Regions from separate parts of the Hydrogenophaga sp. PAMC20947 genome, predicted to be linked through region 2. Evidence: predicted binding sites of a transcription regulator. Region 2 holds the regulator's gene; each other region holds the start of a gene.

Region 1 (9,961 bases), 870 kb from region 2:
GGGCCAGGTCTCTGTCGAGGCGGTCGAACAACTGGTCAATGAACACATTCGCAGCACGGATGAATGGGTGATGCTGGTGGCCCGGGGCGATACCGAAGCGGCGCTGACGGCCGCCGTGAGCAGCACAAACAGGGAACGGCGGGACCGCTTGCGCGAAGCGTTCGCCAGCGTACTGGAGAGCGCAGCGGGCATCCAGCAGGGTGCGCGCTTTTCGCTCTACAACGCCTTGTCCATGAGCCGCTTTGCCGTTCACCTGCTGGCCCTCGCCGCCGTGTTGAGCATGTTCATGTTCCGGCGCCAGTTGCGCCTGGGCGATGAGCAACTGGCCAAAGAGCAGTTGCTGCTGGCCGACCGGGTCAAGGAGCGCACGGCCGAGCTGACGGAGATGGCCACCCACCTGGTGCACGCCCGCGAAGACGAACGCGCCCACATCGCTCGGGAACTGCACGATGAAATGGGCGGGTTGCTCACCGCCATGAAGCTCGACTTCGCCCGCCTGCGCCGCCTGCCCGACATGCCCGACAAGGCCACGGAGCGCATGGCCTCGATCGAAGCACGTCTCAACGAAGGCATCGCCCTCAAACGCCGCATCATCGAGAATTTGCGGCCGTCGTCGCTGGAGCAATTGGGACTGGTCCCGGCACTGGATATCTTGTGCCGCGACATGTCTGCGGCCCTGAGCAGACCCGTGCATGCCGATCTGCAACCCGTGAATGTCGAAAATGCTGCCGAGCTCACCCTCTACCGCATCGCACAGGAGTCTCTGACCAACGCCGGCAAATACGCCCATTGCAGTCGGATCGAGGTGCAGCTCAAACAAGCCGGGGGGTCGGTGACCCTGCGGGTGCACGACGATGGACGCGGTTTTCAACCGCAGCAAGTAACCCATGGCCGCCACGGCCTTGTCGGCATGCGTGTTCGCGTGGAGTCCCACGGTGGCCGCCTGAACTTGAAGAGCGCGCCAGGCCAGGGCACCACCATCGAAGCCACCTTGCCGGTGCAGGACACGCGCAAGGCACCGCCCGACACCGCCCGCAGTTGAATGTGCGTCCCACCGCCTGGGCCGGTCAACCGAGCGCCGTGGCAAGCGATCCGGCAGGTGTGGGCCAACCCCCCGCCCACATCTCACGTACAGTGAGCCTCATGGTCGATTCTTTGCCCCCCCTGATCCAGGCCCTGCTGTCGGCTGACCGGTACGCCCACCCCGTGGGCAACGTCTCGGTGATTGAAACCCACGGTGCCTGGGTGCTGCTGGCCGGCGAATTCGCCTACAAGATCAAAAAGCCAGTGCACTTTCCGTTCATGGATTTCAGCACGCTCAACGCCCGGCGCCGCGCTTGCGAGACCGAAGTCCGGGTCAACCGGCGGTTCCAGACGCACGACCGCCCCGCCACGCAGCTGTACCTTGGCGTGTTGCCCCTGTTCGGCACACCCGATCAGCCGCGCTGGGGGAGCCTCGGCACCCAGGGCGAAGGCGAAGACCAGGCTTTCGAATTCGCGGTGCAGATGCGGCGATTTGACGAATCCCAGCGGCTGGACCACTTGTGTGAGCGCGGAGCGCTCACACCCGATCACATCCGTTCGCTGGCTCGGCGCATGGCGGCGTTTCAGACCAGGGCCGCGGTGGCGGACCCGGCCAAGCGCTGGGGGCACCCGGCCGCGGCCATGCGCTGGCCACGCGACAATTTCCAGACACTCGCTGCCTCGCTCCCCAGCGAGACCGATGCCGCCCTGGTTCGCCAGCTGCGCGACTGGACCGACGAAAGCTTTGGCTCCATCGAACCCCTGCTGTCCCGGCGACGGCAAAAAGACCGGGTGCGCGAAGGCCACGGCGACCTGCATCTGGCCAACCTGGTGTTGATCGATGGCGAAGTCTTGCCTTTTGACGGCATCGAGTTCAACGACGAACTGCGCTGGATCGATGTGGCCAACGACATGGCCTTTGCCTGGATGGACCTGCTCCACCAACAACAACCTGGCCTGGCCAACCTGCTTTTGAGTGAGTGGCTGGACGCCAGTGGCGATGTGTCCGCGCCCGCTGTGTGGGGCTTTTTCGCCAGCTACCGCGCGGGGGTGCGCGCCAAGATCGCTGCGATTCGCCTGGGCCAGCTGGGCGGCGAGGGGCGGTCGCCCGAGGCCGACGCCAGCCTGGTGCAAGCGCGGCGCTACCTGGAACTGGCGAGGGACATCAGCCGCCCGCCCCCACCGCAGTTGATCATCACCCACGGCCTCTCGGGCAGCGGCAAAACCTGGGCGTCTGGCCGCTGGCTGCAAGCCGAGGCCAGCGGACGCGCCATCCGCCTGCGCTCCGATGTGGAACGCAAACGCCTGCATGGCATGAACGCACTCGCCCCCACCGGATCGGAGATGAACGCAGGCCTCTACAGCGCCCAGTCCCATGGTGATACCTATGCTTCACTGCTCGCGCGCGCTCGCAACCTGATCCATGACGGCTGGAGTGTGCTGATCGACGCTGCCTTTCTTCGCGTCGCGGAGCGCCAGGCTTTTGCCGCCCTGGCCCAGGCCGCCCAATGCCCGTTTCACATCCTGGCGCCGAGCGCCCCGATTGACGTGCTGCGCGCGCGGATCACGGCACGGCAGGCGCAGGGCCACGACGCCTCCGAGGCCACGGTAGCCGTACTGGAACAGCAGCTGGGCTGGCTGGAGCCGTTGACCGAAACCGAGCGCGCAGCGTGCTTGCCTACGCTCAACTGACACCGCACCGAAGAAATTTCAAACCCGAAAAGCTGCTTTCACAAGCCAATTGGGTGGGGGCTCGCTACCATCGAGCCCACAAAGAACCACTTCCGGAGACCATCCCATGCCCGTGATCACCACCATCGAAGACCTGCGTGTACTCGCCGAAAAGCGCGTGCCACGCATGTTCTACGACTACGCCGACTCGGGCTCGTGGACCGAAAGCACCTACCGCGCCAACTCGGAAGACTTCCAGAAAATCAAGCTGCGCCAACGCGTGGCGGTGAACATGGAGAACCGCTCGACCGCGACGAAAATGGTGGGGCAGGACGTCAAGATGCCCGTGTGCATCGCCCCTGTGGGGTTGACCGGCATGCAAAGCGCCGATGGCGAAATCAAAGCCGCCAAGGCCGCCGAGACCTTTGGCATTCCGTTCACGCTGTCCACCATGAGCATCTGCTCCATCGAAGACATCGCGGCCCACACCACGGCACCCTTCTGGTTTCAGCTCTACATGATGCGCGACCGCGAAGCCATGGCCCGCATGATCAACCGTTGCAAGGTCGCCAAATGCAGCGCCCTGGTGCTCACGCTCGACCTGCAGGTGATCGGCCAGCGCCACAAGGACCTGAAGAACAAGATGCGCGCCTCGGTCATTCCGAGCCTGGGCAACATCCTCAACATCGCGACCAAACCGCGCTGGGTACTGGGCATGATGGGCACCAAGCGCCACACGTTCCGCAACCTCGTGGGGCACGTGAAAGGCGTCAGCGACATGAGTTCGCTCGCCTCCTGGACCAACGAACAGTTCGACCCGACCCTGTCGTGGGCCGATGTTGAATGGGTCAAGCAGCAATGGGGCGGCAAGCTCATCCTCAAAGGCATCATGGATGTAGAAGATGCCAAGCTGGCCGTGGCCAGCGGGGCGGATGCCATCGTGGTCAGCAACCACGGTGGCCGCCAGCTCGACGGCGCGCCCTCCAGCATCGAAGCACTGCCCGCCATCGTTGCGGCCGTGGGCGATCAGATCGAAGTCTGGATGGACGGCGGCATCCGCAGCGGCCAAGATGTGCTCAAGGCCTGGGCGCTGGGCGCTCGCGGCACCATGATCGGCCGCGCCATGGTCTACGGCCTGGGCGCCATGGGCGAAGAAGGCGTGTTGAAAGCGCTGCAGATCATCCACAAGGAGCTGGACGTGACCATGGCGTTTTGCGGTCACACCAACTTGCAGCATGTCGACAAAGGCATACTCCTACCCGGTACCTACCCGCGATAACGCGATCTCACATTGACCAGCCATTCACCCCGCATGCCCGACACCGATACCCGCACTTCCGAGAACGCATCCGCCCCATTTTTCAAGCGCGTCAGCACCTGGTGGCGCGCCCTGGCCGTCTTCCTCGCGCTCGTCGTGATGCTGGGCCTGGCGGCGGGTACCAGCATGCTGTTTCAGCTGCGCGATCAGATCCAGCACCTGCAAACGCGCCTGACCGAAGTGCCGCAGGTGCGCGATATTTCCGTGCTGCTCGATGAACAGCAGCGCCCGGCCATGCTGATCACGGTGACGCCCCAGCAAGGCAGCATGCTGATCCAGCGCCTCAACGAGGTGAAAGAAGGCCGTGAAGACAGCATGCAGATCTGGGCCCTCAAAGAAGGCGCCGAACCCCGCTCACTGGGCGTGATCACCAGCAAATACAAAACCCTGGAAATGCCCATCGCGCCTGAAGCACTGCAAGGTGTGAACGAACTGGGCATCAGCGCCGAAGAAAGGGGCGGCGTGTCGGCCAGCAATGGCCCCAGGCTGCCCTGGTTGTTCAAGGGCTGGCTGGTGCGCAAGGCGCAGTAAGGTTCGCTCGACCTGGGAGCGCAGGCCCCGCACAACGGCCCTGTTTTTGAGGCAGATCAATGCGCAGCCTCACAAAAGGGCCAAACTGATGTGATGGGTTTTGGCCCCTTCACACCATGAGCAAACGGTTCCCCATCCACCCGTCCCATCCCGAGCGCAACTGCTGGGGGTGTGACCGCTATTGCAAAGCCGGCGACATGCTCTGCGGCAATGGCTCGGACCGCACCCAACACCCTGAGGAAACGCTGGGGCCGGACTGGGTCGATGTTCTGGGGTTTTCCTCAGAAACCACCCCTGCTGCTTCAGAAGCGCCCGAAAGCGGGCCAACAACCGCCGCATCCTGCGTGCACCCCTGAAGCGACACGGATGCGCCGTGCGCGCTATGCTTTCCAGGGTGAGCTCCCTCCCACTGTCATCGCGGCCCCGCCGCATCGCCCATCTGGACATGGACGCCTTTTTTGCGTCGGTGGAGCTGCTGCGTTATCCGCAGCTCAAAGGCTTGCCGGTGGTGATTGGCGGCGGGCGGCGCAAGGAAGACGATGTATTGGCGCAGCTGCGCGAGGCCTATCCCGATCGGGACTGGGGGCCCGGTTCGCTCGACCGCATTCCCGTCGACTTTTTCCCGCTCCTGGCGGGCTACACCGGCCGCGGCGTGGCCACCACGGCGACCTATGCGGCCAGGCAGTTCGGCGTGGGTTCGGCCATGGGCCTCATGAAAGCCGCCAAGCTGTGCCCCCAGGCGATTCTGCTGCCGGTGGACTTTGACGAGGTGCGGCGCATTTCGCGCCTGTTCAAGGCCACCATCACCGACATCGCTCCCTTGATGGAGGACCGGGGCATTGATGAGGTCTACATCGATTTCACCGATGTGCCCGGCGGGCAGCGCGAAGGCGGGCGGGTGCTGGCCCGGCTGATCCAGAAGTGCATCTTTGAGGCCACGGGCCTCACCTGCTCCCTGGGCGTGGCGCCCAACAAGCTGATCGCCAAGATGGCCAGCGAATTCAAGAAACCCAACGGCATCAGCATCGTCACCCTGGACGATCTGCAGACCCTGATCTGGCCGCTGCCTTGCCGCAAGGTCAATGGCGTGGGGCCCAAGGCGGACGAAAAGCTGCAAAAACACGGGCTTCACACCATTGGCGATCTGGCCGCCAGGGAGCGGGGATGGCTGATCAACACCTTCGGCAAAAGCTACGGGGCGTGGCTGCACGAGGTGAGCTGGGGCCGCGACGAGCGCCCGGTGGTGACCAGCAGTGAGCCGGTGAGCATGAGCCGCGAGACGACCTTCGAGCGCGATCTGCACGCCGTGCGCGACCGCGCCGAGCTGGGCGCGGTCTTCACCCGGTTGTGCGAGCAGGTGGCGGCCGATTTGCAACGCAAGGGCTACGCCGGCAAGACCATTGGCATCAAGCTGCGCTACGACAACTTCCAAAGCGTGACACGCGACACCACCATCGACAGCTTCACAGCCGACGCCGCCACGATCCGCCGCCAAGCCGGCCTGTGCCTCAAGCGCGTGGACCTCACACGGCGCATCCGCCTGCTGGGCGTGCGTGTGGGCAAACTCGTCAAACCCGGGACAGAAGAAGCCCAGGGGCCGGGCTACAGTGAACAAGAAACAACCCCTGCCCGAACCGCTAGAGAGAGACCCTCCGATGACTACACCGACCTGCTTTTCCCTGAGCTCGACTGACGACCACGTGGCCCACCTCGTGTTGAACCGCCCCGAGGTGCTCAACACCATGCACCCCACCTTCTGGCGCGAGCTCGATGAAATCCTCACGCAGATCCACCGCGAGGGCACGGCCCGCGCCCTGGTGATCAGCAGCACCGGCAAGCATTTCTCGGCCGGCATGGCCCTGGAAACCTTCTCCGGCGCCATCCAGATGGACGACAAAAGCCCCGAAGGCCGTGCGGCCATTTTTGACACGCTGGGCGACATGCAAGCCACGTTCACCAAGATTGAGACCCTGCGCATTCCGGTGATCTGCGCGATTCAGGGCGGCTGCATTGGCGGCGCCGTGGACATGGTCACGGCGGCGTGTATCCGCTACGCCACGGCCGACGCCTTCTTCTGCATCCAGGAAATCAACATCGGCATGGTGGCCGACGTGGGCACGCTGCAGCGCCTGCCCAAGCTGGTCCCGATTGCCGTGGTGAAAGAGATGGCCTACACAGGGCGCCGCCTGCCCGCCAGCAAGGCCTTGGCCTACGGTCTGGTCAACGAGGTGTTTGACACCGCCGAAGCCATGGTGGCTGCCGCGCTGCAGTGCGCCAAGGAAATCGCCAGCAAGCCCCCCATCGCCATCTGGGGCACCAAGCAGGCCATCGACTACACCCGCGACCACTCCACCGAAGACAGCCTGCGCCAGATGGGCTGGCTGCAAGCGGGCATCTGGAGCAACCGCCATGTGATCGAGGCCATCACCGCCATGAAAGAAAAGCGCGCAGCGCAATTCCCGGCGCTGTCTTCGCTGTCGTCGTTCAAGGAAATGGGCTGACACCAGCCGCCCCGCCTCACGCGGGGCACTCGGCTGGCAGCGGCAAAACTCAGACCGCTGAAAGCGAGGCGCTGAGTTCGGCGAAGTTGTGAGCCATTTCCACCAGTGGAATGGGGTGGCCCAGCTGCCGCTCCACCTGCGCCAGCGAAATCACGCCCCGAACCCGCGGAGCGCCTTCCAGGTCGCGCGCCTTTTCGATCACGAGCAAGTGGCGCCGACCCAGGTGCTGGAGCGTGGCCACAACCTTGCCCACATTGGCGTGCGCCAGATCAGCCAGATCGATGGCGTCCAGGGCGGTCAGTGGCGACATGACGTCAGACACCACCAGATCGCCGTGTTTCACGCCGCGGCGAGACAACACCTGCATCGGACGCTCGCCCTCAAGATCGGTGCTCGTGATCAGGCCTTCCACATCGGGCATCTGGCTCACCACAAACAGCAGGCGAACGCCTTGATGAATCATGGTCTGGCGTGCCTGCACCAAGGGCGTGTCGGGGCTGATGGTGGCCGCGCGCACATGGGTCAGATCGGTCATCACCGCACGCGCAGGGGATTCCAGCGTGACCGGTTGGCCTGCCGCGGGCTGTGCCCGGGCAATGTGGGTGCCTTCGGGAAAACGGAAGGTGGTCAAGGTGGTCGATTGCATGGGTTACTCCGGTGGTTGGCAAGTCTATGGAAACGGTTCTGACCATCCATTCAACACGTCAAAACTTAAACCAGGCTGAGGACTGGTGTCCAGCCCCGAGGGGCCAAAGGCCAGTGCCGTCTGACGAACTTACAAGGCCGAAGGCCGGGTCTCGGCGTCTTCCCACCTGCCGTCTGGGTCCTTCCAGGCCGGACTTTCCAGTGCCAGCTGCTCGGCGCGGTCGATGGCAGCCAGTGCGTCCACCGGCGAGTGCGTCACATCGACCACCCCCACCGCCACGTTGGGCCAGAAATTGAAATGCTGATCGGTCGAGCCCACCCTAACGCGCTCGCACACCGATTGCAACAAGGCTTCCACCAATAGCTCGCCGCGCCGGGGATCCTGGCTGGAGGACACCGCCAGAATGAAACAGCGCGGATGGTAGAGACCCACCACGTTTCGAAAGCCCACATGCCGGCGCACACGCGCGGCCAGCACAGCGAGAATCTGGGCCTCAAAACCCTGCTCGACCTGATCGCCCAACTCGTACAGGTTGCGCACCACCAAAGCCGCCACCACGCACGGTCGCTCCAGCCGGTGGCTGCGCCACATCGCCTCGGCCACCCGAGGAATCAACAAGGAACCCTGGGGCATCGGAATGGCATAGTCCTGGGCCGACAAGCCTGCCGCCAGGTGACGCAGGCGACGCACCTCCCGGTTGCGTTGAATGGTCAAGGCGATCACGATCAGGAAATAGGCCACCGAGAACAGCGCCGTGCAGAACCAGAGAAAGACACCCGGCCCGGAAACCCCCAGGCCTTTGGCGTACAAACCCACCACGCTCGCGCCGAGACAGGCACAAGCCACCACCATCCAGCGCGCCAACCGGTCACCCAGCATGGCACCCCGCACACTCACCACCAGCGCCAAAACCACCATGAGCAGCGTCATGGCGCCCGACACGGCGAGCACCTGAAACGCATGGCGCCCACCGGTCAGAACCGCCGCCATCGCCAGGCCGACCGACCCCAGCACCAGCAGAAAACTCCCCAGCCACAGTGCCCGCCGAATCCAGGTCTCGCTGCGGCCAGCCTCCAGCCAGGCACCCAGATAGCCCAAGGCCAACGCCCCGCTCATGGGCCCCAGCGTCGCCTTGAGGGACAGCAGCGCCAGAGGATCCAGCAAGGGCCATACCTGCTCGGGCAATCCCGACATCAGCACGGAAGCGCCGCCCATCATCGAGATAAAAGCCAGGCCACGAGCGGTATCTGCCGTGCGTTGCACCAACCAGTCGCCGAGCGCCACCAGACACAGCACGCCCACAGCGCCGGCCATGCCCGCCCACACCACCAATTCAGCAACCGACATACCCCCTTCCACCACTGCTTGACCTTGTTGCCTCCGCCGGCCCAAGCGCCGCGCGGTTCTGCGGGTCGTTTCGGACCGTGAGTGTGATTCTATTTTGTTTCAAACTGTAACCCGCCAACACAAGCCAAGGTGTTGAGAACTACCGCACGGCATCCTGGAATATGAGGACACCCCAGCCCGGCAGCGCTGCACAGCGCCCCCAGGGATCTGCTCGCCCGGGATCAGCGCCCCTGTGCCTGCACGGCAGAAGGCTCCTGGCCCAGATGCGAAAATTCGGTCATGAAGACTTTTCACAACCCCGACCACCTGCTCCATGCGGGCCGACAGGAAATGTTCCGCGGCCGCATGGTGGACTGCCACGAAGTCCCGGCGCGGCTCGACTTTGTCATGCAGGCGCTGGAGCAACGCCCTTTGGGCGATCGGCTCGTGCCGGCGGTGCTGGACGCGGACCTGGATGCAGCGCTCGCCAGCGTGCACAGCGGGCGGTATCTGGATTTCCTGAAGGGCGCCTGGGCCGAGTGGGTGGCCATGGACCCCTTCAATGCCGATCGCGACGCCTTGCCTTCGATTTGGCCCATGCCCAATCGCCACGGTTTTCGCACCGATGTGCTGCCCGAGAACTTCGCGGCCCGCCTCGGCGCATTTGCTTTTGACTCTGGCAGCCCGCTGACCCGTGGCACGTGGGCCGCAGCCCGCATGGGCGCAGCCTGCGCGCTGGCGGCCGCCCAAAGCGTGGCCGCTGGCGCCCGCAGTGCTTTCGCTTTGACCCGTCCGCCCGGACACCACGCAGGGCCCGATTTTTTTGGTGGCTACTGCTTCATCAACAACGCCGCCATCGCTGCGCAGGCCCTGCGCAGCCGGGGCTTCGAGCGGGTGGCGGTGCTCGACATCGACTACCACCACGGCAACGGCACCCAGACGATC
Region 2 (9,961 bases):
GCCCTTTACCCCACGTTTGGGCGCTACCAGGGCTTGCTGGGCTGGTCTTCTGCCGGTCAACACGCGGCGGAAGTCAAGAAGGTTGAAGCTGCGATCGCACCGATCTATGCGAAGTTCGATGGCATGACCCCAGAACAAATGGCCGGGGATTCCCAGGCCATGGCTATCGGTGAGCGTTTGTTCATGAACTATTGCGCGCAGTGCCACGGTTCTGATGCTCGCGGAGCCAAGGCTTTTCCTAACCTGACCGATGGCGACTGGCTCGGCGCTGGCGATCACGCGTACATCAAAACCACCATCACCCAGGGCCGTACCGGCGTGATGCCTCCCATGGCCGCCGCTGTTGGTAACGCTGATGACGTCCGCAATGTGGCGAACTATGTGCTGAGCCTTTCAGGCAGCCCGCATGACAGCATTCGTGCCTCTCAGGGCAAGTTGAAATTCGCGGCTTGTGCCGCGTGTCATGGACAGGACGGCAAAGGTATGGCGGCCATTGGTGCCCCCAACCTGAGCGATGGTGTCTGGTTGCATGGCTGGGGGGAAGAGGCCATTATTTCGGCGGTCAACAAAGGCTTCACCAATGCCATGCCTGCACAGGCGGCCTTGTTGAATGAAGAGCAGATCAATGTCCTGGCGTCCTACGTCTGGGGCATGTCCAACAAGTCTGTCGCTGCCAACTGAGCGTTTTCTTGACGAGGCCTTTCGGGGCCTCGTGGTATTTTTAAGTCAGGGATTTTGTGAGCTCTACTACGCCAGACGCTGCTTCCAGCCCTCTTGCGCCGGTCAGCAACACCCCCAGCGACACGCCAAAGGGCATTCCGCCCGATGACGAAGTGATGGTGTCGTTGTATGCGTCAAGCAAGAAAATTTATCCGCGATCGGTCAAAGGCCTGTTTTCGAACTGGCGTTGGGCAACGGTCTGGCTGACGCAGATTGTTTTTTACGGTTTGCCCTGGCTGCAGTGGAATGGTCGCCAGGCCGTCTTGTTTGACTTGGAAGCGCGCCGATTTTTCATCGGTGGCTTGGTGCTTTACCCGCAGGACTTCATTTACCTGACGGGTCTTCTGGTGATCTCTGCACTGGCGCTGTTTTTGTTTACGGCGGTGGCCGGGCGCTTGTGGTGCGGCTACGCCTGCCCCCAGACCGTTTACACCGAGATTTTTCTCTGGATAGAGAAAAAGGTTGAAGGCGATCGTTCGGCGCGCTTGCGGCTGGACAAGGCCGCATTCTCGGGTGAAAAGCTCGGCAAGAAGTGGCTTAAACACGCTTTGTGGATCTCGTTTGCCTTGTGGACAGGGTTTACCTTTGTTGGGTATTTCACCCCCATTCAGGAGCTCGCGGCGTTGTCTCTTGCGGCGTCGCTGGGCCCTTGGCAAATCTTCTGGGTGTTTTTCTACGGCTTTGCGACCTATGGCAACGCGGGTTTCATGCGCGAGCAGGTCTGCAAGTACATGTGCCCCTATGCGCGCTTCCAAAGTGCGATGTTCGACAAAGACACCATGATCGTCACCTACGACGAGGCGCGTGGAGAGCCCCGTGGGCCGCGGTCCAAGAAGGCCGACCCCAAAGCGCTCAACCTCGGCTCTTGCGTCGATTGCACTTTGTGCGTTCAGGTCTGCCCCACGGGTATCGACATTCGCAATGGCCTGCAATACGAGTGCATCGGCTGCGGCGCCTGCATTGACGTGTGTGACGAGGTGATGGAGAAGGTGGGTTATGCCAAGGGGCTGATCAAATACTCCACACAGAACGGCATGGCCAATGGGTGGTCTACCGCCCAAATGATCAAACGCGGCCTGCGCCCTCGGGTGTTGGTCTACACAGCTATCCTGATGGCGATCACCGCAGCCGTGATGGTGAGCCTGTATTTGCGCACGCCATTGAAAGTCGACGTGATCAGGGATCGCGGTGCGCTGGCACGCATGGTGGATCAAGGGCGCATTGAAAACGTGTTCCGCCTGCAGGTCATGAATGCCACGGAGTCGCCTCAGACCTATGTGATCACGGTTTCTGGTTTGGACGGCGTAACGATTGCGTCCGAGTCCGAAATCACAGTGTTGCCCACCGAGGTTCGATCCGCCGTGCTGCGGGTTCAGATTCCACCGAACTCGGCAAAAACGGGGTCGCACACCATCCATTTTGATGTCCGCTCTACCGGCAAGGATGTGTCTCAAGTCTCCGAAAAGGCGGCCTTCCTTGTGCCCCGTTGAAATGCAACCTATGTCCTATGTCCAGGAGAACCCCATGACCTCGAACTCAACCGATCCTGTGCCTCCCGTTGCTTGGTGGAGTGTTCCCCACATGTGGATGGTGGTGGGTGGCCCGGTGGTGGTTGTGATCGCAGCCATTGCAACGGCTGTGATTGCGGTGAAGTACCAAGATCCGGTCCTGAACAAGAACGACTATGAACGCGACCTGAAAGCGGCCCATGCCCTTGAGGGCAAAGCGCGCGAGGCGGCTTTGTTCAACATGATGCCCGCTGGCCAGGCGCGCAATCACGCCACCACCCAGGTCGCACCGCCCGCAAATTGAATACGCTGCACAGACATTGCTCTGACAGCAATACAGGAGAGTGACCCATGAAGGCAAAGCGTTGGATGTGGATCATGTGGCCCGCTTTTTTGATGGCCGCGGTGTTGGAGATGTTGGTCTTTGCCTTTGTGGATCCCAGCGAGATGCATTGGCAAGGACAAAGCCTCAGCCTTTCGCGTGAAGCCATCTACACAGGGGCATTTTTCATCTTTTGGATGGCTACGATGCTCTCCAGCGCCTTGACAACTTTGTTGGCGATGTCGCCGTTTGAGGTCAACCGTTGCCCGGTCCCTGAGCAGGATCGCCCGCGTGAATGTGCGAAGAATGCTACCTGTGATCGAGCTTGATCTTCTCGATAAAAAAATGCCCCCTGCGGGAAATTCTGCAGGGGGCTTTTCTTTTTGGCGGAGCGGTTCGATTCGGTGCTTTATCCGCAGGTCTGCGGATTCACAATGCGCCGCAATCCGTCGGTGTCCTTGATGTGAACGTAGCGCTGCTTGACCTCAATGATGCCATCTTCAACAAACTTCGAAAAGGTTCGGCTCACGGTTTCCAGCTTCATGCCCAGATAGCTGCCGATCTCCTCGCGTGTCATGCGCAGGATCAGTTCGGACTGTGAGAACCCGCGCGCGTGCAAGCGCTGCACCAAATTGAGCAGGAAGGCTGCGAGCCGCTCTTCCGCACGCATGCTGCCCAGCAGCAGCATCACGCCATGGTCGCGCACAATCTCGCGGCTCATGATTTTGTGCATGTGATGCTGCAGGGTGGTGAATTCGCGCGAGAGCTCTTCGATCTGGTCAAAAGGCATCACGCAAACTTCAGCGTCTTCCAGGGCAACCGCGTCGCAGGAATGAAGGTCGTTCACGATGCCGTCCAGCCCGAGAATTTCCCCCGTCATCTGAAAACCCGTCACCTGGTCGCGCCCATCCGCCGTGGTCACACAAGTCTTGAAAAAGCCAGAACGCACGGCGTACAGGGATGTGAATTTTTCACCCGTGCTGAACAAGGCCGTGCCGCGCTTGATGCGGCGGCGAGAAGAGATGACGTTGTCCATCTTGTCCATCTCCTCTGGATTCAGGCCCATAGGCAGGCACAGCTCACGGAGATTGCAGTTTGAGCAGGCGACTTTGATGCTTTGAACGTCCATATTTTTCCCCGGGTAATCACTGGGGACTTTACAGCACCGCCAGTGCATCAGGCCATAAACGCCGGGAAACACTGGATTTCTCTTGCGGGCAGCTTTTCGGGGCATACCTAGGCTTGACAAAGATCAAAGGGCGCCCTGGCGTCTTGGGGCACATTCAATGCTCAGTATTGGAGAAAAGTCAGTGAGCCACACGATCCCCGACGAACTGCTAAAGCGGTTCGATATCCCAGGTCCCCGTTACACCTCTTACCCCACAGCCGACCGCTTTATAGAGGCTTTTGGTGAGGCGGATTACATCCAGGCGCTGGAACAACGCCGGGCAGGTTCCATGGCGTTGCCCTTGAGCCTGTATGTGCACATTCCGTTCTGCGAGTCGGTCTGTTATTACTGCGCCTGCAACAAGGTCATCACCAAACACCACGAGCGCGCGGCCGAGTACCTTCGCTACCTGTCCCGAGAGGTGGAGCTGCAGGTTGAGCACTTCGGCAAAGGGCACAACGTTTCGCAGCTGCACCTGGGTGGCGGCACCCCAACCTTCCTCTCCGACGAGGAGCTGGAAGACCTGATGACCATGATCCGCCGCAATTTCACCCTGGTACCAGGAGGGGAATACTCGATCGAAGTTGATCCGCGCACGGTGACCGATCAGCGCCTGCAAACGCTGGCGCGCCTCGGGTTCAACCGGCTCAGCTTCGGGGTGCAGGATTTTGATCCGGCGGTTCAGAAGGCGGTGCACCGTGTGCAGCCCGCTGAGCAGGTGTTTGCGCTGGTGGCCGCGGCCCGAAAAATCGGCTTCGAGTCGATCAACGTGGATCTCATTTACGGCTTGCCTTTGCAAACCCCCGAGTCGTTCGCGCGCACGCTGATCCAGATCAACGAGTTGCGCCCTGATCGCATTGCGCTGTACGCCTATGCGCATCTCCCGACCCGTTTCAAACCCCAGCGGCGCATCGTGGCCGCTGAGCTTCCCAGCCCCGGTGACAAACTGTCGATGTTGTCCGCTTCACTTGATGCGCTGATCGAGGGCGGCTATGTGTATGTGGGTATGGACCACTTCGCGCTGCCCACCGACGCGCTGGCCGTGGCCAAACGCCAAGGGCGCTTGCACCGCAATTTTCAGGGGTACAGCACACAGCCCGATTGCGATCTGATCGCCCTCGGCGTTTCGGCCATCGGGCGCATCGGTGCCACCTACAGCCAAAATGCCAAAACGCTGGACGAGTACTACGACGCCCTGAATCAGGGTCGACTGCCCATCGTGCGCGGGCTGGCCTTGTCCCGTGACGATCTGCTGCGCCGGGCGGTGATCATGTCCATCATGTGCCAGGGAGAACTCGACTTCGAGTCGATTGAGCTCGGACACCTCATCAAGGTCAAGGCGTACTTTGCGCGAGAGCTCGAAGTGCTGGCCGACATGCAGGCCCATGGACTGGTCGAGGTTCACGACAGCAGTGTGAAGGTCACCGCCGCTGGCTGGTATCTGGTGCGGGCCATTGCCATGGTGTTCGACAAAAACCTCCAGGTCGATCTGGACCGGGCCCGTTTTTCCAAGATCATTTGAGTGGGTTTGTCGTTTCAGCCTCTGCGGCCACTGCGCAATGGGTAGAGTAGGGCCATGCAAACATCAATGGCCGTGACGGCCCTGTTCATGGGTTTGGTGGGCGGGCCGCATTGTGTGGCCATGTGCGGTGCTGCCTGTGCGGGCATCGGGCGTGCGGCTGGGGTGCACAGCACCAGGGCCTTGTGGTCTTTTCAGCTGAGCCGCATGGTCGGCTATGCCCTGCTGGGGGCTTTCGCGGCCGGAACCGTGCAAGGGCTGGCCCTGTTGGGCACGCAAACCATCACCATCCGTCCTTTGTGGACCATGTTCCATGCCGCCGCGTTTTTGCTGGGTGTTGTCCTGATCTGGCGGGCGCGCCAACCCGCGTGGATTGAAACCCTGGGGCAGGGCGTGTGGCGCAAGGCGCGACCCGCCTTGAACCGTTTGGGGGGGAAAGCGCCCTTCATCTTGGGCGGTGCATGGGCACTCATGCCCTGCGGCTTGCTTTATTCGGCACTGCTGGTGGCGTCACTGTCAGCCAATGCTTGGGAAGGCGCCCTCATCATGGCGCTTTTTTGCCTCGGCACATCGGTTTCGTTGACAGCGGCGCCGTGGCTTTTGTTGCGCTTGCGCGGCGCAGCGTCGGGCTCTTGGGCGATTCGCCTGGCGGGCCTGGCATTGGCCGCAACCTCGGGATGGGCGCTCTGGATGGGTCTGACCAATCCGACGGGGCTGTTTTGCCTGTAGTCGCGATCAGATGAGAGGGCCGACCCCGGTTGGCTTGCGGCCAGGCAAGGTTGCCAGCACCAGACCAAACAGGGCAATGCCAAACGCAAGCAGTTGCATGGTGGTGAGTTGCTCGCCCATGAAGAGCACGCCGATGGCGGCCGCGCTCAAGGGCAGCATCACGGTGAACACCCCTGCGCGAGACGCCGGCACGACCTTGAGTCCCGTCATCCAGAGCCACACGGTCCACATGCTCGCGGCCAGACCGTAGAACACCAGCAAGGTCCAGATGTTGAGCGGGACGGCTGAAAAATCGTAGTGCCAGGCGACCCACAAACCCATGGGTGTGACCAGCGCAAACCCCCACAGGTTGATGATGGCCGAAATGCGCTTGGGCCCCAGGCCTTCGGTGAGGAGCTTGCCGATCACCACGTACGAAGCCTCACAAACCACGGCAGCAAAAATCAACAAATTGCCCCACACCGAGAGCGGCACACCGATGAAGTGTGCTTCGGCGTTGGCTTGTCCTGCGCCCTCAGGCTTTTGCAGGGAGAACAGGCCAATGCCCACAGCCGCACAGGCGATGGCGCCGAGGGTGCGCAAGTCAATGCGTTCTTTGAGGAAGATCCGGCTGAGCACGGCCACCACGGCCGGTATGGAAGACATCACCACGCCAGCGGCCACCGCCGTCGTGAGGCTCACGCCAAACAGCATGCAGATGGAAAACAGGAAATTGCCGAGAAACGACTCGAGAAACAGCAGACCCTTGGTTCGCCGGGACATGGCCGGCTCTTTGGGCGGCTTGCGCAGCCAGCGCCACATGGCCAGTCCCCCGATGCCAAACCTGAGCCAGGCGAGCAGAAACACGGGGAACACCACAACCAGCGGTTTGGACAGAGCGACATAGCTGCCGACCAAAGACATGCTGAGCGCCAAACAGACATAGGCCTGCCAAGGTTTTGGGGTGAACGACGAATGGGGCATATGGGAGGCGATCATGCCTCAAGGGCAGGGGCCCGCTCGCACATGAACTGCCCTGTCGTTGAGCAACTGTTGATTTCACATGGCGGATGTATCGGTGTATATCGTGAAAGCATGCGATGCTGCAACGCATCATATTTTCTCAATGCAGGAAATCGAATGTCACATAGAGAAATGCAGTAGATATCCCTTTGATTTTATTAAAGAAAATTTTTGTCTTATATAAGACATAAGAGCTTCCTAAAGTCTTCTATAAGACTTAAACTTGTTCCATCGGCGCTTCTTCAGCTTGTTGCCGTCCTGTTTCTTATCAACTTCATGGAGAGTCCCAAAATGCCTCAATCCCTCAACGAACAACTGAGCCGCCAGCAGCAAATCGAAGCGCTGGAAAAAGACTGGGCCACCAACCCACGCTGGAAGGGTGTGAAGCGCGGTTACACCGCAGCCGACGTCGTGCGCCTGCGCGGCAGCATGAACATTGAGCACACCCTCGCCAAGCGCGGCGCAGAAAAGCTGTGGGACAAGATCAACGGCAGTTCCAAAAAAGGCTATGTGAACGCATTCGGTGCGATCAGCGCCGGTCAAGCCATGCAGCAGGCCAAAGCAGGCCTGGAAGCGGTGTATCTCTCGGGCTGGCAGGTCGCCGCCGATGGCAACTCCAGCGAAACCATGTACCCCGACCAGTCGCTGTACGCCTACGACTCGGTGCCCACCATGGTTCGCCGCATCAACAACACGTTCAAGCGCGCTGATGAAATCCAGTGGGGCCGTGGCGTCGAGCCAGGTTCGAAAGAGTTCATCGACTACTTCCTGCCCATCGTGGCCGATGCTGAGGCCGGTTTCGGCGGCGTGCTCAACGCTTTCGAGTTGATGAAGAACATGATCACGGCAGGCGCTGCCGGTGTTCACTTCGAAGACCAGCTGGCCGCAGTGAAGAAGTGCGGTCACATGGGTGGCAAGGTGCTGGTGCCAACCCGTGAAGCCTGCGAAAAGCTGATCTCTGCGCGCTTTGCCGCCGACGTCATGGGTGTGTCCACCATCGTGCTGGCCCGCACCGATGCAGAAGCAGCCAACCTCATCACCAGCGACCACGATGCCAACGACAAGCCATTCCTGACCGGTGAGCGCACGCCTGAAGGCTTCTACCGTGTGAAAAACGGTCTGGAGCAGTCGATCAGCCGTGGTGTGGCTTACGCCCCCTATGCCGATCTGGTGTGGTGCGAGACGGGTGTGCCCGATATCGGTTTTGCCCGCGAATTCGCGCAAGCCGTGCACGCCGCTTGCCCTGGCAAGTTGCTCAGCTACAACTGCTCGCCTTCGTTCAACTGGAAAAAGAACCTCAACGACAAGCAGATCGCTTCTTTCCAGGAAGACCTGTCTGCGCTGGGTTACAAGTTCCAGTTCATCACACTGGCCGGTATCCACATCAACTGGTTCAACACCTTCAAGTTCGCCAAAGCCTATGCCCAGGGCGAAGGCATGAAGCATTACACCGAAATGGTGCAAGAGCCTGAATTCGCTGCGCGTGAGCAGGGTTACACGTTCGTGTCGCACCAGCAAGAAGTGGGTGCGGGCTACTTCGACGACGTGACCACGGTGATTCAAGGTGGTGCGTCCAGCGTGAAGGCCTTGACCGGCTCGACCGAAGAAGAGCAGTTCCACTGACCTCGCCGGCGGGCTTTCTGAGCCCGCAGGTTTGATCCGAGGAGTCGCACCCTGGCGCACACCGTGTGTCCAGGGTGTTTTTTTGTCGCCAATATCCGACAACAGATGGTTTCAATTTCGGCTTGGCGTGTGACAATCAAAAGAGGTGGGTAATTGAACTGCGCCAGACATCAAAAGGAGAGATCCAAGTGCTGAAGAACTGGAAACTGGGTATCGTGTTGGCCGCTGCGGCCGTCCTGGGTGCTTGCGGTGGGGGTGGAGATCCCACGCCGCGTGGTGCGATCGCCGTAGATGCCGGTAATAGCGTGGGTGCGATTGTGGTTAGCTACACGTCCCAAGCCGAAGCCAATGGGGATGCATTGGGCGAGTGTGGGCTGGCAGGCTGCTCGGTGGTGTTGGAGTTTTCGGGCAATGGAACTTGTGGATCGCTCGCGTTTAGCAGCAATGGGGCATACGGCGTTGCCAGCGGCTCCTCCAAGGAAGAAGCTGACACGCGTGCTGTTCAGTCGTGCGCAAATCGTGGTGGTGCGTCCTGTACGATTCCCACTTCGCTTCGCACGCAGCAATGCAATTGACCCACTGGTCGATGCGGCAACTGCGAAGTGGATGTGTTTTGGCCGGGACAAGAATGCTGTGAATGAGCGGTCGCATTGTGTTCAAGTTGCGAGCGATAGAATGAGAGCAGCGTCTGAGAAACAGGCAGGAGTGTTCATGACACTCCGAACTTGGGTTCGGCCTCTTTGGTGATGTCCTGACCTGCTTGCCTGGTTTTCTTTCAATCTGAAAGCGCGGTTTTACCCGCGCTTTTTCTATTTTCTAACGACACCATGTTGCATATCACCCTCCCCGATGGCTCCCAGCGCAAATTCCCCGGACCGGTCACGGTGGCCGAAGTGGCGGCTTCCATCGGTTCGGGTCTTGCCAAAGCTGCACTCGCTGGCAAAGTCGGCGAAAAGATTGTGGACACCAGCTTCCAGATCACCGAAGACTCTCCGCTGGCGATCATCACGGCGAAAGATGCCGATGGTTTGGGTGTGATTCGGCACTCAACGGCCCATTTGCTGGCCTACGCCGTCAAAGACCTGTTTCCCGAGGCGCAGGTCACGATTGGTCCGGTGATCGAAAACGGTTTCTTTTATGATTTTTCATACAAGCGGCCTTTCACCCCCGAAGATCTGGTCGCGATTGAAAAGCGCATGACCGAGCTGGCCGCCAAAGACGAGCCGGTCACACGCCGGGTCCTGCCCCGCGACGAGGCGGTCGCCTATTTCAAAGGCTTGGGTGAGCACTACAAGGCCGAAATCATTGCCAGTATTCCGGGCAACGAAGATGTGAGCCTCTACCGCGAAGGTGCGTTTGAAGACCTCTGC
Region 3 (9,961 bases), 1.2 Mb from region 2:
CCGTGAGACCGGCGCAGCCTTGGGGGGAGGTCTAAAACAGGTTGACTTCACCCCACTGAAAGGCAAGCCATGCATTCGACGCTCCTCCTGCGCCTGACCGCAGCCATCGGCCTCACCCTCGCCATTGGCGGGTGTGCGGCCCCCCAAAAACCCATGCGTCCAGCGGCCTGGGCCACGCCCGAGACGCTGGTGGCGCCGTCGGCTTTCCATGGGGTCCATGGCTTGGCTGTGGATGCCAAGGGACGATTGCTGGCGGGCAGCGTGGTGGGCAACAACCTGTGGGAAGTTGATCGAAAGACCGGACAGGCCAAGGTGTTCATCGCCGGGCCCGAAGGCCAGGCCGATGACATCGCCATTGGCCCGAAGGGTGAGCTGGCCTGGACCTCCTACCTGCAGGGCGTCTTGCGCATCCGTGACAACGACGGCGCTCCTACCCGCGTAGTGGCTCAAGGCTTGCCGGGCATCAACTCCCTGGCCTTCGATCAAAAGACCGGCAAGCTGTACGGAAGTCAGGTCTTCCTCGGCGACGCCCTGTGGGAGATGGACCCCAGCGGCCAAAAACCACCGCGTGCGATCGCCAAAGACCTCGGCGGCTTCAACGGATTTGAAGTGGGCCCCGACGGCATGCTCTACGGCCCGTTGTGGTTCAAAGGGCAATTGGTTCGCATCAACCCCGCAGACGGTGCCATCACGGTCATCAACAGCGAATTCAAGGTGCCGGCAGCGGCCAACCTGGACGGCAAGGGCAACCTGTGGGCCATCGACACCCGCACCGGCGAGCTCGCCAAGGTGGACCTGGCCAGCGGACGAAAAACGGTGGTGGCTCAGCTGAACACGGCGCTGGACAACCTGGCCATCTCACCCGAGGGCACGATCTACGTGTCCAACATGGCCGACAACGCCATCATCGAAGTCAACCCCACCACGGGCCAGACCAAGACCCTGCTATCGGGCAAGCTGGCTGTAGCGGGCGGCATGAAGCTGGGCAATGGCAAGCTGTGGATCGCCGATACCTTTGCCTTTCGCAGCATCGACACCGCAACGGGTGACGTCACCGACATCGCCCGCATGCAGGCGTCAGACATCGAGTACCCGGCGATGGTCGGCCTGGGCTCCAGACAAATCGCGCTGACCTCCTGGTTCACCAACACGGTGCAACTGATTGACCGCAAGACCCTGAAAACGGTGGACATGGTGCATGGTTTCAAGACCCCCTACGACGCCATCCCGATGGACGACGGGAGCTTGCTGGTGATCGAAATCGCGACAGGCAATTTGCTGCGTGTGAGCGGCGCCAAGCACGACGTGCGCAAGGTGGTGACCTCCGGGCTGGCAGGGCCGGTGCAGATGGTGCTGGGCCAGGACGGCGACCTGTACCTCACCGAAGCGGCGGGCAACCTGGTCCGCGTCGATCTCGCCACAGGCACCAAGACCGTGATCGCCAGCCAATTGGCCCTGCCCGAGGGCCTGGCTCAAACACCCTGGGGGAGCTTCATCGTGGCCGAGCCCATGGCAGCCCGCCTGACCGAGATCGATCCACTCAACGGACAACGCCGCACCGTGGCTGAAAACCTGCCCATCGGGCTGGAGGGTGGCCCGGGCATGCCCCCGCCATACAACGTCACGGGGGTGGCCGTCGGCGACGACGGCGTCATCTATGTGAGTGCCGATCGTAACAACGCCGTGCTCAAAATTCGACCCCTGCGATGACCCGGCCAGGGCGGCACCGTCCCTGGGCCCAAGTTGACCGTGTCTGAATGAATGTGTGCCTGGCCGTGAGGATCGTCCACATGGCCGGGTCCAACGTCCGAAAGTACCGCCCTGCGCCGTAGCTGAAAGCGTTGGTGGGTAGCCAGGTCGCTGGGCCGCGAGGCTGACCGAGGCGAACCCTTGCGCCAGATCAAAAGGTCAGCGCAAGGGCTGCCTAAGATGAAAGGCTGGCAACACAAAAGGCTTTCATCATGAGTGCAATGCGCGCGGCCCCAGCCCTGTTCGAATTCCTGGACAGCACCCACCGCGAAATTCTGGAGCGGTTGCGCCAGCTCGCCCCGCTGGTGGACGCCATTGAATCAGGCGGGTTGAACGCGGCCAACCGCGAACAGGCGCGCCGGATCCTGCACTACTTCAACACTGAAGCGCGCCAACACCACCTCGACGAAGAAAAGCACATCTTCCCGGCAATGCTGGCGAGTCAGGACGCCGAGATCGTGCACGCCGCCGAGCGGCTCACCCAAGACCATGGCTGGCTGGAGGAAAACTGGTTGCAGATGGCGCCGTCGCTGGACGCTGCGGCCAATGGCAACCTCTGGTTCGATATCCAGGAGTTGCGACATGCACTGGACGTGTTTGAAGCGCTGTATCTGGACCACATCATGCTCGAGGAGTCCATCGCTTATCCGGCCGCGCAAAAACGCCTCGTTGCCTGCGATGCCGTCGGCATGGGCCGGGAAATGGCACAACGCCGGTTCAAGGCCATGCGCCAGCGAAGGGACTCTCACGAATGAGCCGCCGCGGCCCGCCCGGGGCATTCACCAAGGCACGGGTGCACCATGCTGGTCCCAGAACCCCCCCGACTGCGCCGGAGTGAGTCCATCGACCACCGCAAGAAGCTCTGCGGCCGCCACATCGGGTGCCCGAACCTTCAACCCGGTTTTGGCGAAAGGTCGGGACAGATCGGTGTCCACCGTGCCGGGATGCAAGACCACACAAATGGCCGAATGGTTGCGCCGGTTCAGTTCGATGGCGGCCGTGTGCACCAGCTGGTTCAGCGCCGCTTTGGACGCGCGATAACCGTACCACCCGCCGAGCTGGTTGTCGCTCACGCTGCCCACGCGGGCCGACAAAAACGCCGCCACACAGCGGCCATGACGCGGCAATAAGGGCAACACATGCTTGATCACCATGGCAGGACCGATGGCATTGATCAGGAAGCTGTGGCCCAAAACGGCAGCGTCCAGCTGCTCCCAGCTGCGCTCAGGCATGGCGGCCTCGCCACCAGGCAAGCGGCCGTGCAGAAACCCAGTGGTGACCAGCACGCGCACCAAAGGTTGCCCGAGCTGGGCCAACTGATCGGATACATGGCGGGCGCAGCAAGCCAGAGACGCCGCATCACGGTAGTCGAGCGCCGGTTGCGTTTGACGCCCCAGCGCGATCACTGTCTCACCGCGCGAAGTCAGCGCTTGCACCAAGGCAGCACCCAGACCACCGCCTGCACCAAGGACCAGCGTGACACCCGGAGCGGCCGCAGGGGGTTGTAAAGCTTGCATGCAGCAATTGTGCGACCGGCTTAACATCAACCCATCACACAAGGACTTTTTGACATGGCTTCAGCTTTCGACTTCGATCTCTTCGTCATTGGTGGCGGCAGCGGTGGCGTGCGCGCCGCGCGCATGGCCGCGCAGCGCGGCGCCCGGGTGGCGCTGGCTGAAACATTGGGCACCGATGGCCTGGGCGGCACCTGCGTCAACGTGGGCTGTATCCCGAAGAAGCTCTACAGCTACGCAGCGCACTACGCCGAGAGCTTCCACGAATCGGCCGGGTTCGGCTGGGAAGGCCCGGCGCCCACCCTCAACTGGGGCACGCTGAAAGCCAACCGCGCCCAGGAAATCAGCCGACTCAATGGTGTTTACAGCAACCTGCTCGGCGGCTCCGGCGTGACCGTTTTCAATGGCTTTGCCCGCATCGACGGCGAGCATGCCATCACCCTGGCCACACTGAACGTCGACGGGACCCCCGGCCACCAGCACTTCACCGCAAAAAACATCCTGATCGCCACTGGCGGAACGCCCTTCGTACCGCACTTCAAGGGGCGCGAGCACGTCATCACCTCCAATGAGGTATTCGACCTCGAGCCGTTCCCTCAGCGCCTGCTCGTGGTGGGCGGTGGCTACATCGCCTGCGAGTTTGCGTCCATTTTCAATGGCCTCGGCTCGACAGTGACCCAGCTTTACCGCGGCGAGCAAGTGCTGCGCGGTTTTGACAACGAGGTCCGCCACTTTGTGGCGGGCGAGATGATCAAGTCCGGCGTGGACCTGCGTTTGAATGTCGACGTGGTGGACATCCAGAAAACCGATGAAGGCTTGAAGGTCGAGTGTGAAGGCGGCAATGTGATCACGGTCGACGCCGTGCTCTACGCCACCGGGCGCGTTCCCAACGTCAAAGGGCTGGGGCTGGAGTCCGTGGGGGTGGCCCAGGGCGGCCAGGGCGAAGTGGTGGTCAACGCCAGCTACCAGACCAATGTGCCGCACATTTATGCCGTGGGCGATGTCACCAACCGCGTTCAGCTCACACCGGTGGCGCTGGGCGAGGCCATGGTCGTGGTGGATCAGCTCTTTGGCCCGGCCGCCGGCAAGGCGCCGCGCGACATGAGCTACAACTTCATCCCGACCGCGGTGTTCACCCACCCCAACATTGGCACCGTCGGATTTGGCGAGGAGAAGGCTCGGGAAGAATTCGGTGCCATCACCGTGTTCCGCAGCGAGTTCAAGGCCTTGCGCCACACGCTATCCGGCAGCAGCGAACGCACCTTGATGAAGCTCATCGTCGACACCGCTACCGACTGTGTGGTGGGCCTGCACATGGTGGGCCCGGACGCTGGCGAAATCGTGCAGGGCTTTGCAGTGGCCATGAAAGCGGGGGCCACCAAGGCGGTCTTCGACAGCACCATCGGCATCCACCCGACAGCGGCAGAAGAATTTGTGACCATGCGCGAACCGGTGCGAAGCTGAAGCGACGCGGCGGCGGGCAAGGCCCGCCGGATGAGGTGCGTTACCTCAACCCGTACAGCAACCCCACAGCCAGCGCTGTGTGCAGCCAGAGCCCGGGCGCCAGCCAGCGCAAATAAGCCCAACCACCCACCAGACCGGCGGTGAGGCTCTTGCTGCCGGCGTGCACCGACAACGCCAACATGACCGGCCAGACCGAACCATCGGACAGCACCGGGCCCGAAGAAGCAAAGACAGCAGCCAGCGCAGCGTGCAGGTCGGCGATCGACGCCAGCAGGGTCCCCACCAGGAGACCCGCCTGTCCCAGCCAAAGGTCGAACGCATGGACCACCACCTGGATGCCCGCCAGCAGGGCCGCTACCGCGGCGGCACCCCACAGGCTGAACATGCGGTCATCGCCGGCGCCAGGCAACCCTTTGACGCCGGGGCTGGACACCACACCGTCCGACGGCTCAGGCGGCGCTCCCCGCACCAGCCACCAGCCCCACCCAGCCGCCATCAGCCCGCCCATCAAAGCCGGCAGCCACAACACCGACAACCATGCGGGCTGCACCGCCAGCGCCACCAGCAACAGCTGCGCCTGGGTCGACACACAGGACATCAGCCCGCCGCCCGCCATCAGGCGCGGGCTGGAGCGGCCTTCACGAGCGGCCAGCCCCAGGGTGGCAATCGTCGCGGTGCTCGACACAAAGCCGGACGCCAAAGCCGAAAATGCCACGGCTTCCCGGGCACGCAGCAGGCGCCGGCACAGGTGCGCCAGTGACTGAACCGCCAGCAGCAATGCCAGCAGTTGCACGATGACATAGGGGTTGAGCACTGGACCCCAGAACGGCCGGTTGGGAACCAGCGGCAGGGCCATCAACACCAGGGCCGCGAGGATGATGCCGTCGCGAACCTCCCCCTGGCGCAGCCAATGGTGGGCAAACCGGTGCAAGGGCTCTCGACCTGCCAGCAAGGCGGTCAGGCCCACCGCCAAGGCCGCTGCCAGCGGCAGGCTCCAGACGCACAGGACACCAATGAGATAGGTCAGGAAGAGTGCAATTTCGGTGGTGGTGCCCGGATCATCCGACCGATTGCGCAGGTGGGCCACAACCGACAGCGCGACCACCATCACAGCGCCGGTCACGACCAAGCCAGGAAATGGCGTCAATGCCGCCACGGCCCCGGTCACACAGGTGATCGAAAAGCTCCGCAACCCAGCCAACGCCCGACCCGGGCCTATGCCCTTGCGCCGCTCCCGTTCGATCCCGATCAGCAACCCGCAGCCCAGCGCAGTGACCAGAACGGCCAGGGCGCCCTGCAGACTGAAGGGGACGGGACTGAGCGCTGACACCGGATTCAGCATCGATATCCTTGGGTGATCGGATGTCATGAGGCTTGGTCACAATAGACCCCATGCACAAAACCCCTGACTTTACAGCGCCCGCTTTCTACACCGACGCAGCGGCGGCTCTGGCGCAGGTCCAGAAGATCTACCAGCGCAGCGTGGACCACCTGCGCGCCGCCATGCGCGAGTTTGTGAGTGGGACAGACGTTGAGCAAATCCGCGTGCGCGCCTGCTACCCGTTTGTGCGACTGCACACCCACAGTGTCTCGCACCGGGGATCGGGCCGGCTGAGCTACGGCTTTGTCGCCGGCCCCGGCCGGTTCGAGACCACGATCACACGGCCCGACCTGTACAGCGACTATTTGCTGGACCAGTTTCAGCTGTTGCTCACCAACCATGGCGGAGAACTGGAAGTGGGCACCAGCACACAACCGATTCCAATCCACTTTTCCTTTGCCGAGCACGACCACATCGAGGGCCAGCTCACCGCCAATCGCCGCGCCCTGATGCGCGATGTCTTTGACCTGCCCGACCTGACCGCCATGGACGACGGCATCGCCAACGGCACCCACGTTCCCCGCTCGGGTGAAGCCCAGCCGCTGGCGCTGTTCACTGCGCCGCGGGTGGACTATTCGCTGCAGCGCTTGCGCCACTACACCGGCACCGCGCCCGAATGGTTCCAGAATTTTGTGCTGTTCACCAACTACCAGTTTTACATCGACGAGTTCATCAAGCTGGGGCGCGCCGAGATGGCCAATCCCGACAGCGAATACACCGCGTTCATCGAGCCCGGCAACCTGGTCATGCGCCGCAGCGGTTTGCCAGCGCAGGCCATCGATGCGCTGGGGGTGGCGCCCCCCCGCTTGCCACAAATGCCGGCTTACCACCTGATGCGCAAGGACCGCAGCGGCATCACCATGGTGAACATCGGAGTGGGCCCAGCCAATGCCAAAACCATCACCGACCACATCGCCGTCTTGCGGCCGCACGCCTGGCTGATGCTGGGCCACTGCGCCGGCCTGCGCAACAGCCAGCAGTTGGGCGACTATGTGCTGGCCCACGCCTACGTGCGGGAAGACCATGTGCTCGACGAAGAGCTGCCTTTGTGGGTTCCGATCCCGGCGCTGGCCGAGATTCAGGTGGCGCTGGAAGCCGCGGTGGCCGATGTCACTGGCGTGCCTGCGCAGGAGCTCAAGCGCATCATGCGCACCGGCACGGTCGCCAGCACCGACAACCGCAACTGGGAGCTCCTGCCCGACAACACGCCCCAACGCCGCTTCTCGCAATCGCGCGCGGTCGCACTCGACATGGAAAGCGCGACCATCGCGGCCAATGGTTTCCGGTTTCGCGTGCCCTACGGCACGCTGCTCTGCGTGAGCGACAAGCCGCTGCACGGAGAGATCAAACTGCCCGGCATGGCAAACCATTTCTACCGGGAGCGGGTCGACCAGCATCTGCGCATTGGCATTCGCGCTGTTGAACTTCTGCGCGGGGGCGGTGCAGGGCAGCTGCACAGCCGCAAGCTGCGCAGCTTTGCCGAAGTGGCCTTCCAGTAATTTCTAATGACGGGTATTTGAGATATGCAAGCGGTACGCGAATTTTTCATCCAGACCTTCGGCATTGAGGCATGGCTGGCCATGGTGCTGGCCATCGTGGTGCTGGCCTTCGTGATCACCCAGGTGGCCCGACTGGTGTTCAACCAGTTTGAAAAGCTCGCCAAACGGACCCATACCCACTGGGACGAGGCCTTGATCCAGGCCGCCCGCAAGCCGGTCCACCTCATCATCGGCATCGTGGCACTCGCCTGGATCGCCCGGGTGCTTCAAGCCCATTGGCCTGAGCTGGACATGGCAGAAGAGGTTTTTCAGGCACGCAACGTGGCGGTGGTGCTGGCCGTGGCATGGTTTTTCTGGCACTTTTTCCAGCAGCTGACCCTGTCCACCATTGAGCGAGGTCGCGAAGCCGGCCAGGAGTTTGACGTGACCACCGTCTACGCGCTGAGCAAGCTGGGGCGGCTGGTGGTGGTCATCGTCTCGGCCATCACCGTGGCGCACAACCTGGGCTTGAATGTGGGCGCTCTGCTGGCGCTGGGCGGCGTGGGGGGTCTCGCAGTAGGCCTGGCCGCCAAAGATTTGCTGGCCAACTTCTTCGGCGGCCTCACGATCTACCTCGACCGCCCCTTCAGTGTTGGCGACTGGATTCGCTCACCCGACAAAAGCATCGAGGGCACGGTGGAATACATCAGCTGGCGCCACACCCGCGTTCGGGCATTCAACAAGAACCCGATCTATGTGCCCAACGCTGTGTTCACGACCATCGTGGTGGAAAACCCCTCGCGCATGACCCACCGCCGCCTCAAGGAAACCGTGGGCATCCGCTACGACGACTTCGCACAGGTCGAGGCCATCGTGACCGATATCCGGACCATGCTGGAGCAGCACAAGGACATCGACAACACCCAGACCCTGATCGTCAACTTCAACGCATTTGCGGCCAGCTCGCTCGACATCATGATCTACACCTTCACCCGGACGCGCAACTGGGTGCTGTTCCACGGGATCAAACAAGACGTGCTGCTCACCATCGGGCGAATCATCGAGGGCCACGGGGCCGAAATCGCATTCCCGACCCAGACCTTGCATCTCGCAAACGGCGGCCCTGCAGAAGCGCCGGACGCCGTCAGCGAGCCCGAAGGGGGCTGAAAGAAAGCGCCAGCTTTACACGCGGTTCACACGAGGCTTGCAAAGGCGACGCTCTGGCTGTCCATAATGGGGTTAACCCTGATCAGCCCCCTCCACGACCATGACTCCGCCCCGCACCGACCGCTTTCCCGATTCATCGCCTCGGTCAGGCGCGTGGCGTTGGTGGCCGAGCGCCTTGTCCCTCGCTTTGCCTCTGGCACTCGGCGCCTGCGCCAGCGCACTGCCGGCAAACCCCGGCATGGCCCTGGCGTCAGTGCCCACGCAGTGGTCCTCGGCATCAGCGAGCACATCGGCTACCGACATCACCACCTGGTGGACGCGTTTTCAGGATGCACAACTGTCCGCGCTGGTCGGCCAGGCGCTGCAGGCCAACACCAGTGTGAAGAGCGCCCAGGCTGCCCTGCGCCAAGCGCGGGCACTGATCAAGGTGCAACAGGCGGGTCTCGGCCCGTCATTGAGCGCATCGGGTTCGGCGCAACGCAGCCAGTCGGGCAGCAATGACGCCAGCAATTCGTTCAGCGCCGGATTTGACGCGAGTTGGGAGCCCGACATTTTTGGCGGCAACCGCGCCGCCGTCGATGCAACCGAGGCCGACGCCCAGGCCTCCGCCGCCAGCCTGGCCGACACCCAGGTGTCGCTCGCGGCCGAAGTGGCGACTGGCTATATCAACCTGCGCGGGCTGCAAAGCCGCCTGGCCATTGCCCGCACCAACCTCGACACCCAAAGCGACACCGTGCAAATCACCCGCTGGCGGGCCCAGGCCGGTCTGGCCTCTTCGCTCGACGTGGCGCAAGCGGTCGGTGCCATGGAGCAGACCAGCGCGCAGATACCCGCCTTGCAAACCAGCGTAAGCCAGGCGTTGAACGCTCTGGCGGTGCTCACCGGTCAAGCGCCAGGGCAAGTGAATGCAGCCCTGTCACAGGCCAAGCCTGTGCCGCCAGCGCCTGCAGACCTGGCCCTCGCATTCCCCACCGACACACTGCGCCAGCGCCCGGACGTGCGCGCGGCCGAGTACAACGTGCGCGCCGCCCTGGCGCGGGTGGCGATGGCCGATGCCGCCCGCTACCCCAGCTTTCAGCTGTCGGGCTCTCTGGGTCTTTCAGCCTTGACCCTGGGCAGCCTCACCAACAGCGCCTCGCTGGTCAAGTCGCTGCTGGCCGGCGTATCAGCGTCCATTTTTGATGGCGGCGCGGCGCGGGCCCAGGTTC

The links. The regulator FNR, encoded in region 2, switches genes on or off when oxygen is low (the NO sensors DNR and NnrR bind a similar motif). The targets are predictions, from matches to a motif close to TTGATNNNNATCAA.
Region 1: E5678_RS21315 (DUF3079 domain-containing protein) is a predicted target of FNR. The motif match lies at 4,590-4,603, and genes of this name have one in related genera.
Region 3: E5678_RS19840 (hemerythrin domain-containing protein) is a predicted target of FNR. The motif match lies at 1,891-1,904, and genes of this name have one in related genera.

What each region holds. Positions count from the first base shown of each region.
Region 1 is NZ_CP039252.1:4,664,266-4,674,226, reverse strand. Features, by position in the region: gene E5678_RS21335 (ATP-binding protein) at 1-1,042, shown strand, start outside; gene E5678_RS21330 (bifunctional aminoglycoside phosphotransferase/ATP-binding protein) at 1,144-2,715, shown strand; gene E5678_RS21325 (alpha-hydroxy acid oxidase) at 2,822-3,973, shown strand; gene E5678_RS21320 (anti-sigma factor) at 4,007-4,543, shown strand; gene E5678_RS21315 (DUF3079 domain-containing protein) at 4,660-4,899, shown strand; gene E5678_RS21310 (DNA polymerase IV) at 4,926-6,236, shown strand; gene E5678_RS21305 (enoyl-CoA hydratase-related protein) at 6,199-7,044, shown strand; gene E5678_RS21300 (CBS domain-containing protein) at 7,094-7,690, opposite strand; gene E5678_RS21295 (hypothetical protein) at 7,820-9,037, opposite strand; gene E5678_RS21290 (histone deacetylase family protein) at 9,317-9,961, shown strand, end outside.
Region 2 is NZ_CP039252.1:683,309-693,269, forward strand. Features, by position in the region: gene ccoP (cytochrome-c oxidase, cbb3-type subunit III) at 1-681, shown strand, start outside; gene ccoG (cytochrome c oxidase accessory protein CcoG) at 837-2,210, shown strand; gene E5678_RS03150 (FixH family protein) at 2,245-2,532, shown strand; gene E5678_RS22560 (hypothetical protein) at 2,580-2,879, shown strand; gene fnr (fumarate/nitrate reduction transcriptional regulator Fnr) at 2,960-3,679, opposite strand; gene hemN (oxygen-independent coproporphyrinogen III oxidase) at 3,837-5,240, shown strand; gene E5678_RS03170 (sulfite exporter TauE/SafE family protein) at 5,295-5,966, shown strand; gene E5678_RS03175 (DMT family transporter) at 5,973-6,869, opposite strand; gene aceA (isocitrate lyase) at 7,260-8,591, shown strand; gene E5678_RS03185 (DUF4189 domain-containing protein) at 8,657-9,166, shown strand; gene thrS (threonine--tRNA ligase) at 9,419-9,961, shown strand, end outside.
Region 3 is NZ_CP039252.1:4,342,720-4,352,680, reverse strand. Features, by position in the region: gene E5678_RS19845 (hypothetical protein) at 70-1,710, shown strand; gene E5678_RS19840 (hemerythrin domain-containing protein) at 1,962-2,504, shown strand; gene E5678_RS19835 (SDR family NAD(P)-dependent oxidoreductase) at 2,529-3,266, opposite strand; gene gorA (glutathione-disulfide reductase) at 3,321-4,727, shown strand; gene E5678_RS19825 (DUF4010 domain-containing protein) at 4,768-6,069, opposite strand; gene E5678_RS19820 (AMP nucleosidase) at 6,120-7,607, shown strand; gene E5678_RS19815 (mechanosensitive ion channel family protein) at 7,632-8,753, shown strand; gene E5678_RS19810 (efflux transporter outer membrane subunit) at 8,929-9,961, shown strand, end outside.